Regions from separate parts of the Kineococcus halophytocola genome, predicted to be linked through region 2. Evidence: riboswitches for the same ligand, from Rfam matches in the RefSeq annotation. Region 2 holds a riboswitch; the other holds the start of a gene.
The links. Region 2 has a riboswitch for glycine ahead of gcvP (aminomethyl-transferring glycine dehydrogenase). Riboswitches for the same ligand answer to the same signal wherever they lie in the genome.
Positions count from the first base shown of each region.

Region 1: linked by a shared signal. The riboswitch ahead of gcvT (glycine cleavage system aminomethyltransferase GcvT) and the one ahead of gcvP (aminomethyl-transferring glycine dehydrogenase) in region 2 are both predicted to bind glycine.

Region 1 covers NZ_JBGFTU010000006.1:149,883-155,227, reverse strand. Annotated here, with positions in the region: gene AB2L27_RS06920 (LacI family DNA-binding transcriptional regulator) at 71-1,096, shown strand; gene AB2L27_RS06915 (tautomerase family protein) at 1,122-1,508, shown strand; gene AB2L27_RS06910 (Gfo/Idh/MocA family protein) at 1,597-2,598, shown strand; glycine riboswitch at 2,725-2,816, shown strand; glycine riboswitch at 2,818-2,916, shown strand; gene gcvT (glycine cleavage system aminomethyltransferase GcvT) at 2,959-4,104, shown strand; gene AB2L27_RS06900 (sterol carrier family protein) at 4,136-4,522, shown strand; gene AB2L27_RS06895 (hypothetical protein) at 4,541-4,882, shown strand; gene purF (amidophosphoribosyltransferase) at 4,895-5,345, shown strand, end outside.
Region 2 covers NZ_JBGFTU010000010.1:93,661-99,005, reverse strand. Annotated here, with positions in the region: gene gcvP (aminomethyl-transferring glycine dehydrogenase) at 1-2,738, opposite strand, end outside; glycine riboswitch at 2,818-2,914, opposite strand; gene AB2L27_RS10495 (ParA family protein) at 2,990-3,772, shown strand; gene AB2L27_RS10490 (SMI1/KNR4 family protein) at 3,825-4,586, shown strand; gene AB2L27_RS10485 (MerR family transcriptional regulator) at 4,729-5,345, opposite strand, start outside.

The DNA.
Region 1 (5,345 bases), on a different contig from region 2:
AAACCGGTTTGAAAGACATCGACTAGAATCGGTTCGACCCGCTCCCGTGTCAAGCCGCCCAGGAGGTTCCGTGCCGCAGGGCTCCACCGGCCGCCCGACCATCACCGACGTGGCCGCCCGCGCCGGCATCTCGAAGGGGATGGTGTCGCTGGCGCTGCGCGGTGCGCCCGGCCCGAGCGCGGAGACGGCCGCGCGCGTCCTGCGGGCCGCCGAGGAGCTCGGCTACCGGCCGAACCGGGCGGCGAGCTCCCTGGCCCTGCGCCGGACGCGGCTGCTGGGTGTGGCGATGACCGTTCGCAACGCCTTCCACGCCGAGCTCGTCGAGGAGTTGCAGGCGGCGGCCGAGGACGCCGGGTACGAGCTCGTGCTGGCCCCCGTGACGCGCACCCGGGGTGAGCGGGCCGCGGTCGAGACGCTCCTGGACTCCCGGTGCGAGGCCCTGCTGCTGCTCGGGCCGGAAGCCGACTCCGCCGAGCTGCAGCGGTGGGACGCCCGTGCCCCCGCGGTGGTCCTGGGGCGCCGGCCGCGGACGGTGACCGGCGCGGGTCCGGACGTCGTCCGTGCGTCCGACGAGGTCGGTCTCCGGCTGGTCGTCGAGCACCTCGTCTCCCTCGGGCACCGCGACCTCGTCCACGTCTCGGGTGGTCGCGGGGACATCGCCGCCGACCGCCGCGCCGGGTTCGAGGCCGCGGCTGCGGAGTTCGAGATCCTGGGTCGCACCCTCGAGGCGGGGTTCGACGAGGAGGCCGGGGTACGCGCCGCGCAGCGGTTGCTCGCCGCGCGCACTCCGGCGACGGCGGTGGTGGCCGCCAACGACCGCGTCGCCCTCGGGGTGCTCGACGCCCTCCTGAGGGCGGGGAGGGACGTGCCGCGGCACGTCTCGGTGGCCGGGTACGACGACAGCCCGCTCGCCCGGCTCGGGCACGTGCAGCTGACCTCGGTGGGTCAGGACCCGGCCGGGCAGGCCCGGGCGGCGGTCCGCCTCGCGGTCGAACGGGTCGAGGGGATCGAGCGCGAGAGCGTGGACGTGGTCGTCGAGCCGCACCTCGTGATCCGCGGGACCACGGCGCCCCCGCCGATTCATATGTCACAATGACAGGACAAACTATGAGGAGGTTGTCGTGCCCCTGCTCCGCTTCGACGTCGTCGCCGGCCGAACCCCGGCGCAACTGGGTGCCCTGCTCGACGCTGCCCACGCGGCCGTCGTGGAGGCGTTCGACGTCCCGGAGGGGGACCGGTACCAGGTCGTCCACCAGCACCCCGCCGGTGAGCTCGTCGTCCACGACACCGGACTCGGCATCGAGCGCACCGACCGTGTCGTGCTGCTGCAGGTGACGAGCCGCGCCCGCCCCCAGGAGCAGAAGGTCGCCTTCCACCACCTGCTCGTCCGCAACCTGGAAGCGGCCGGAACGGCCGGCAGCGACGTCGTCGTCTCGATCGTCGAGAACGGGGACGCCGACTGGTCCTTCGGGTACGGCCGCGCCCAGTTCCTCACGGGGGAGCTCTGACGTCAGGACGAGCAGGCCGTCCACGGGAACCGTGCGCACCGTCCCGCGGTGCTGAGCGCTCCGACCACGGAGCGGAGAGGAACGACTGATGACCGTGAGGTTCGGACTGGTCGGGTACGGCAAGGGCGGGCGCTTCTTCCACGCCCCCCTCGTCGCCCGTGCGGAAGGGTGCGCGCTGACCGCCGCGGTGACCCGTTCGCCGCGACGTCGGGCGGAGCTCGCCGCGGACCACACCGGTGCGGTCGCGTTCGACGACCTGGCCTCGATGGCCGCCTCCGGCCTCGTCGACGCGGTCACCGTCACGACGACGGCGGACACGCACGCCGACCTGGTCCTCGAGGCGGTGGACCTCGGGCTGCCCGTCGTGTGCGACAAGCCGTTCGCCCTCGACGCGAGCGCGGCGCAGAGGTGCGTCGACGCGGCCCGGGCGGCCGGGGTCCTGCTCAGCACCTACCAGAACCGGCGCTACGACAACGACTTCCGCACCACCCGGGCCGTGGTGGCGTCGGGGGCGCTGGGGCAGGTGCGACGCATCGAGTCGCGCCTGGAGCAGTTCGCGCCACCAGGAGGTGTGCCCGACTCCGGCGGCGGGATCCTCCTCGACCTCGGTGCCCACGTCGTCGACCAGGTGCTGCAGCTCGCCGGGCCCGTGGCGTCGGTGTACGCCGACGTCTCCCCGGAGCGCTTCGCCCTGCAGGTGAGACACGCGTCCGGGGTCGTGTCGGAGGTCGTCGGCGACCTCGCTCTCCACGGTCGCCCCGGGCCCCGCTTCCGGGTGTTCGGCACCGACGCGATCCTCGAGGTCCCGGCTGACGATCGGCAGGCCGACGTCCTGATGGCCGGAGGGACGCCGGCCGACCCCGGGTGGGGCGAGGTCCCGCAGGCGTCCTGGCCGATCCTGCACCGCGGCGCGTCGAGCACCCGCATCCCTGCGGAGCGCGCCGACTGGCGCGACTTCTACACGGCGTTCGCGGCGGCGGTCACCGACGGCCTCCCCGTGCCCGTCGACCCGGCCGACTCCGTCGCGGGTCTCGTGGTGCTGGAGGCCGCGGCCCGCAGCGCCACGACCGGGGAGGTCGTCCGACTCTGAACAGCGACCGTGCAGGGCGCGGCAGGACCGGTCGGCCCCCGTGCCCCCACGGCACCGGGAGCCGCGAGGTCCCGGTCGGGGCCGCCGGTGTGCCACGCTGTGCGGGACAACTGAACACTCGGCCGCTCCGCCCCGGCGGGAGAGCCCCGCCGTCCGCGGCGGGCACCGAAGGAGCAATCACCCCGGAACCTCTCAGGTCCACGGACCGCCACGGGCAGGCCGCTCTGGAAAGCAGGACCGCGAGGTCCTCACCCACGGGGAAAACCGTTGCTGGGCAACCGGTGACGGTGAAGCTCTCAGGTTCCGCGACAGAGGGGGTCCAGCCCGGCCGCGCCGCGCGGCCGCGACGAGAGGAGCCCCGTGAGCACGAGCACCACCCCCGAGACCGCCGCCGAGACCACGCCCGCCGCGAGCCCGCTGGCGGCCGCGCACGCCGAGCTCGGCGCGTCCTTCACCGACTTCGCCGGCTGGTCGATGCCGCTGCGCTACGCCTCCGACCTCGCCGAGCACGGGGCCGTGCGGGCCACCGCGGGGCTGTTCGACCTCTCGCACATGGGCGAGGTCCGCGTCACCGGCCCCGAGGCCGGCCGCGCCCTCGACGCCGCGCTCGTCGGGCGCCCCTCGACGATGGCCGTCGGCCGGGCCGCCTACGGGATGGTCGTCGACCACGACGGCGGGATCGTCGACGACCTCGTCACGTACCGCCTGGGCGAGGAGGAGTTCCTCGTCGTGGCCAACGCGGCCAACGTCGAGCCCGTCGTCGTGGCCCTGGCCGACCGCGCCCGCCCCTTCGACGCCCACGTCGCCGACGAGACGGCCCGCTGGGGTCTGGTCGCCGTCCAGGGGCCGGCGTCCGTCGCGATCGTCGCCCCGCTGCTGGACGGGGCGTCCGGGGTGGACCTCGCGGCGCTGCGCTACTACCGCGCGGTCACCGCCGTCCTGGCCGGTGTCGAGGTGCTCCTGGCCCGCACCGGGTACACCGGCGAGGACGGGTTCGAGGTCTTCGTCCCCGTCGAGCGCACCCGCGAGGTGTGGGACGCCCTGCTGGCCGCCACCCGCGAGCACGGCGGGGTCCCGGCGGGGCTGGCCTGCCGCGACACCCTGCGCCTGGAGGCCGGGATGCCGCTGTACGGGCACGAGCTCAGCCGGGACGTCACCCCGTTCGCGGCCGGGCTGGGGCGCGTCGTGGTCCTGGACAAGGAGGACGGGGCGGTGGGGCTGGAGGCGCTGCAGCGCCTGGCCCAGGAGCCGCCCGCGCGCGTGCTCGTGGGGTTGCGCGGCGAGGGCCGGCGGGCACCGCGCGCCGGGTACGCGGTCCTCGCCGCCGGGGAACCGGTCGGCGTCGTCACCAGCGGGGCGCTCTCGCCGACGCTCGGGTACCCCGTGGCGATGGCGTACGTCGACGCCGCGCTGGCCGAGCCCGGCACGCACCTCGGCGTCGACGTGCGGGGGACCGAGCTGCCCGCGGAGGTCGTGCCCCTGCCGTTCTACCGCCGGCCGCGCTGAGCCGCGGTCGGGCCGGTGGCAGCATGAGGGGGTGCCCCCGCGTCGCCGCACCGATCCCACTGCGGGCCTGAGCGCCGTCCGCGAGGTGACGGACGTCCTGGACGAGGGCGGGAAGCCCGCGCGGCCCGCGCTGGCCACGGCCGTCCGGTACTGCCTGGAGGAGCTCGCCGCCCGCTACCCCGGCGGCAGCGTCGAGGTGCGGGTGCCCCCGTTCGCGGCCGTCCAGGTCATCGCCGGACCCCGGCACACCCGCGGCACCCCGCCCGCCGTCGTCGAGATGGACGGGCCCACCTGGGTCGCGCTGGCCACCGGCCGGCTGACCTTCGAGGACGCCCGCGCGGGCGGCCGGGTCCAGGCCAGCGGCCAGCGGACCGACCTGGGCGAGCTGCTGCCCCTCGTGCCACCGGACCCCGGCTGAGCCCGTAGCGTTCTCCCCGTGAGCGAGCCGACGCAGGACCCGACCCCGGACGCCCCCGAGCGCGAGGCCGAGCAGGAGCGCGAGGGGACGGCGTTCGTGCAGGTCACGCGCCGTCGGGCACCGCGCTTCCGGGCCTTCGCCCTGACGGGTCTGGTCATCGCCTTCGTCGTCTCCGGTGCCGTCGCGATCACCACCCCGCCCTCGGACGGGTACTCCCAGCAGGCCCTGTTCGGGTACCTGTTCTGCTCCCTCGGGCTGGTGTTCGTCCTGCTCGGTGCCCTCATCGCGGTCCTCGCCGACCGGCGCACCGGGACCCGGGCCCAACCCCGTCGGCGGAGCCGGAAGCGTTCCGGGGTGTGACACACTCGGGGCGTGGCCCGCGGTGACGGACGTCTGAACCACGACCTGCTCCCCGGCGAGAAGGGCCCTCAGGACGCGTGTGGCGTCTTCGGGGTCTGGGCGCCGGGTGAGGAAGTCTCCAAGCTCACCTTCTACGGCCTCTACGCCCTGCAGCACCGGGGCCAGGAGGCAGCCGGCATCGCCGTGAGCAACGGCGAGCAGATCCTCGTGTTCAAGGACACCGGGCTGGTCTCGCAGGTGTTCGACGAGTCGGCGCTGGAGTCCCTGCAGGGGCACATCGCCGTCGGTCACGCCCGCTACTCCACGACCGGTGGCGGCGGCTGGCAGAACGCCCAGCCCACGCTCGGCGACACCGCCGGCGGCACCGTGGCCCTGGCCCACAACGGCAACCTCACCAACCAGTTCGCGCTGCGCGACATGCTCACCGAGCGCTACCCCAGCGCCCCGCAGCCGCCGCTGCGCG
Region 2 (5,345 bases):
TAGGGGTGGTCCCACTCCCCCACGAGGCTGGCCGCGGTGTGCGGGGCGTGCCGCAGCGGGGAGTCCTCCACGGCCCAGCGGCCGTCGGCGATCTCCTGCACCTCCGCGGCGATGGCGAGCATCGCGTCGCAGAACCGGTCCAGCTCGGCCAGGTCCTCGCTCTCGGTGGGTTCGACCATGAGCGTGCCCGCGACGGGGAACGACATCGTCGGGGCGTGGAACCCGTGGTCGATGAGCCGCTTGGCGACGTCGTCGACCGTGACGCCGGTGGCCTTCGTCATCGGCCGCAGGTCCAGGATGCACTCGTGGGCCACGAGCCCGCCCGGACCCCGGTACAGGACGGGGAACGCCTCGGACAGCCGGGCCGCGACGTAGTTCGCCGACAGGACCGCCTGGACCGTGGCGGCGCGCAGGCCGTCGGGGCCCATGAGCCGCAGGTACGCCCACGGGATCGGCAGGATGCCCGCGGACCCGAACGGGGCCGCCGAGACCATCCCGACGCCGCCGGCGTCCGGGGCCGTGGAGGGCAGGAACGGCGCGAGGTGGGAGCGGACCGCGACGGGCCCGACACCCGGGCCGCCACCGCCGTGCGGGATGCAGAACGTCTTGTGCAGGTTCAGGTGGGAGACGTCGGCGCCGAACTTCCCCGGCCGGGCCAGCCCGACGAGGGCGTTGAGGTTGGCGCCGTCGACGTAGACCTGACCGCCCGCGTCGTGGACGAGGCCGCAGACCTCGCGGATGGACTCCTCGTAGACCCCGTGGGTCGAGGGGTAGGTGACCATGAGCGCGGCGAGGTCGTCGGCATGCTGGGAGACCTTGGCGCGCAGGTCCTCGAGGTCGACGTTGCCGGCCTCGTCGCACGCCACGACGACGACCTTCAGGCCGGCCATGACCGCGCTGGCGGCGTTCGTGCCGTGGGCGGAGCTCGGGATGAGGCAGATCGTGCGTTCCCCGTGCCCCTGCGCCACGTGGAAGGCGCGGATGGCCAGGAGCCCGGCGAACTCGCCCTGCGAACCGGCGTTGGGCTGCAACGAGACCGCGTCGTACCCGGTCACCTCGGCGAGCCAGCGCTCGAGGTCGGCGACGAGCTCGGCGGTGCCCGCGAGCTGGTCGGCGGGGGCGTAGGGGTGCAGGTCGGCGAACTCGGGCCAGGAGATCGGCTCCAGCTCGGTCGTCGCGTTGAGCTTCATCGTGCACGACCCCAGCGGGATCGCGCCGCGGTCCAGGGCGTAGTCGGCGTCGGACAGGCGGGCCAGGTAGCGCAGCATCGCCGTCTCGGACCGGTGCTGCGAGAACACCGGGTGGGTCAGGAACTCCGAGGTGCGGCGCAGGTGCGCGGGCAGGGCGGCCTCGGCGGCGACCTCGGCCGCCTCGATCCCGAAACCGCGCAGGGCCGCGGCGACGTGCGCCTCCGACGTCGTCTCGTCGACGGTGATGCCGACGTGGTCGGCGTCGACGCGGCGCAGGTTCACCCCCGCCTCCAGGGCGGCGGCCACGACCTCGTCCGCGCGACCGGGAACGCGGGCCAGCACGGTGTCGAAGAAGTCCGCGTGCACGACCTCCACCCCGCCCTCGCGCAGCTGCTGCGCGAGCGCGGACGCGCGGCGGGCCACCTGCAGACCGATGGCGCGCAGGCCGTCCGGGCCGTGCCAGACCGCGTAGCACCCGGCCATGACGGCCAGCAGCACCTGGGCGGTGCAGATGTTCGACGTCGCCTTGTCGCGGCGGATGTGCTGCTCGCGGGTCTGCAGGGCCAGGCGGTAGGCCGCGTTCCCGTCCGCGTCCACCGAGACCCCGACGAGCCGGCCCGGCAGCGAGCGTTCCAGGCCCTTGCGGACGGCCATGTACGCGGCGTGCGGGCCACCGGCGCCCATCGGGACGCCGAACCGCTGGCTGGACCCGACGGCCACGTCGGCGCCGAACTCGGCCGGCGGGACGAGGACGGTGAGGGCCAGCAGGTCGGCCGCGGCCACGGTGACGGCCCCGCGGGCCTTGGCGTCGGCGACGACGCCCGCGAGGTCGCGGACCCGACCCGACGTGCCGGGGTACTGCACGAGCAGGCCGAACACGTCGCCGGTCGCGGCGAACGGGTCGGGGGCGTCGAGGTCGACGAGGGCCAGCTCGATCCCCAGCGGCACGGCGCGCGTGCGCAGGACGGCGAGGGTCTGCGGCAGGACGTCGGCGTCGACGGCGAACACCGCCCCCTTCGGCGCCTTGGACGTGCGCCGGGCCAGGGTCATCGCCTCGGCCGCGGCGGTGCCCTCGTCGAGCAGGGAGGCGTTGGCGATGTCGAGGCCGGTGAGGTCGGTGACCGCGGTCTGGAAGTTCAGCAGCGCCTCGAGCCGGCCCTGGGAGATCTCCGGCTGGTAGGGCGTGTACGCCGTGTACCAGGCGGGGTCCTCCAGGACGTTGCGCCGCACCACGGCCGGGGTGCGGGTGCCGTGGTAGCCCATCCCGAGGAGGGACGGTACGACGCGGTTGCGGCCGGCCAGGGCGCGCAGCGCGGCCGTCACCGACGTCTCGTCCAGCGCCTCGGGCAGGTCCAGGACCCCGTCGCGGATGCCCGCGGGCACGGCCCGGTCGACGAGCTCGTCGAGGGAGGCCAGCCCGACGACGTCCAGCATCCGGGCCACGGCCGCGGCGTCGGGCCCGATGTGGCGGGCGCTGAACGGCAGGGCGGCGGGCTCGGGGGCGACCTCGGGCAGGTCGCGGGCGAGGGGCAGGGACGGCGAGGTCATGGACGCTCCGGAGGTCTGGCGATGCGCGGACGGACCTCCCCGTCTGTCACGCACCGCGGGCGGGGCGTTCCAGAGCGGCCTGCCCCACGTGGTCCTTCCGCCTGAGAGGTTCCGGGGATGTTGCCCCTTCGGCGCCCCGTCCCGGAACGGGTCGGAGTCTCTCCCTCGCGGGGTGAACGGCCGGGCCCCACTCTACGGGGTCCACCGCACCGGCTCCCCCGCACCGGACCCTCGGCGCTAGGTTGTGCCCCGTGATCACCCTCGCCGTCTGCAGTGCCAAGGGCGGTGTCGGCAAGACCTCGGTGGTGCTGGGCCTCGCCTCGGCCGCGCTGGCCCGCGGGACCAGCACCCTCGTCGTCGACCTCGACCCGCAGGCCGACGCGACGTCGGGTCTGGACGTGACGGCCCAGCGCGCGCACGACGCCGCCGCCGTCCTGGCCTCGCCCAAGCGCCGCGTCGCCGAGGACGCCGTCGCCCCCAGCGGCTGGGTGGACGACCACCCCGGTCTGCTCGACGTCGTCAGCGGCTCGGCGGCCTCGGCGCGGCGGGACAGCCCCGACGCCGACGAGGAGGAGCTCAAGGCGCTGCGGCGGGCCCTGCGCAAGCTCGACGACCACGACCTCGCCCTCCTGGACACGCCCCCCTCCCTCAACGGCCTCACGCGCTCGGCCTGGCGCGCCGCGGACGCGGTCCTCGTCGTCTCCGACGCCAGCCGGTTCTCGGTCGCCGCCGTGGACCGCACGCTGCGCGAGGTGCGCTCGCTGCGCTCGGCCCCGCGGGTCGTGGGCGTGGTCGTCAACCGGTTCACCCAGCGCTCGGGCGAGCAGCGCTTCCGCCTGGAGGAACTGCGCGGCCTCTTCGGGGACCTGGTGCTGGACCCCCTGCCCGACCGCGTGGCGGTCCCCCAGTCCCAGGGCTCCGGCACCCCCCTGCACGCGCTGCGGACGCGCACCGCCAGGACCCTCGCGGCGCAGTTCGACACGCTGCTGGACCGGGTGCTGACCGGAGCGGGGGGAACCTCCCCGGCCCCCTGACCGTCACGAGGTGCAGGAAGATCGCGCTACGTCTACCGTTGCCAGACGGGTCGTGCGCACACTCGTCCTGTGGGTGCCGCCCCCGCTCTCCCCGCGCCCCGCGCGGGTCCAAGGAGGTCTCGTGACGTCGTCCAACACCCCGCTGACCGGCTCGCCCCGCGCGGAGGTCCCCGCCCGCGTCGTCCGGCCCGCCCGGGCCACCACGCCCACGTCGGCTCCGGCCCGGCGCCCGCTGGCCGTGGACCCCGAGGCCGACCGCGTCGTCGGCCTGGTCCAGCGGCTGCGCGCGCACTGGACGCGCTCCGGTGCCGACATCGCGACCCGGCTGCGCCCGGGGGTCGAGGACGCCCAGCTCGACGCCGTCGAGCGCCAGACGGGGCTGCTCATCCCCCGCGCCGTCCGCGCCTGGTGGCGGGCCGTGGACGGGGTCGACCCCGTGCGCACGACGTTCCGCACCAGCGCCCCCACCGTCGGCCCCGGCGGGTGGGTCCCGCTGCGGCTGGAGGACGCCGTGGCCCGCGCCACGGGGCAGGGACCCGGTCTGGCCGCGCCGCCGGCCCTGCTGCCGGTGTTCGCCCGCGACGAGGAACTCATCGCCGTCCGCCTCGGCTCCAGCCGCGCGGTCGTGGAGCAGCTCGTCCTGGCCGACGACGGCGAGAGCTACCAGCACGCCTGGCGGACCGGGTTCGAGGACCTGCTGAGCACGTGGGCGGACTCGCTGCTGGCCGCGGTCATCTGGCTGCCGGACGCGCACGACTGGGTGACGGACCCCTTCGCGCTGCAGGCGCTGCCGCACGCCGAGCTGCTGGACTGAGGACACCGCGGTCCCACCGCGGTCCCCCGTGTCCTTCACCGTCCGTCACCCGGCGGGTGGCGCGCAGGGGGTCCTCGTCCGGCGCTGGGCGAGGAGGTCTCCCGGACGGGGAGGCAGTGACGCGGGGTGAGGAGCGGGGAGGTCAGCCGGCTTCGCGCGCGGCGCGGCGGCGGGACAGCTCGTCGGCCAGGACCGTGCCGGGACCGGTGGACCCCGTGGACTCGGTGGTCTCGGGCTGCTCGCGCTCGGCGGGGCGTTCACTGGGCAGGGACGCCAGCTCCCCCTCGACCTCGCGCCAGACGCGGCCGACGGCGATGCCGAAGACGCCCTGCCCGCCCTGGACGAGATCTATCACCTCGTCCGCCGAGGTGCACTCGTAGACGCTGGCACCGTCGGACATGAGCGTGATCTGGGCGAGGTCGTCGACGCCGCGCTCGCGCAGGTGGGTCACGGCGGTGCGGATCTGGTGCAACGAGACCCCGGTGTCCAGCAGCCGCTTGACGACCTTGAGGACGAGGATGTCGCGGAAGCCGTAGAGGCGCTGGGACCCCGAGCCGGACGCGCTACGGACCCCGGGTTCGACCAGGCCGGTGCGGGCCCAGTAGTCCAGCTGCCGGTAGGTGATGCCGGCCGCCTTGCAGGCCGTCTGGCCGCGGTAGCCGACCTCCTCGTCGAGGTCGGGCAGGTCCTCGGCGAAGAGCAAGCCCTGTGCACGTGCGGGTCGGGACACCTTCCGCGACGACCCCGCGACTGTGTCGC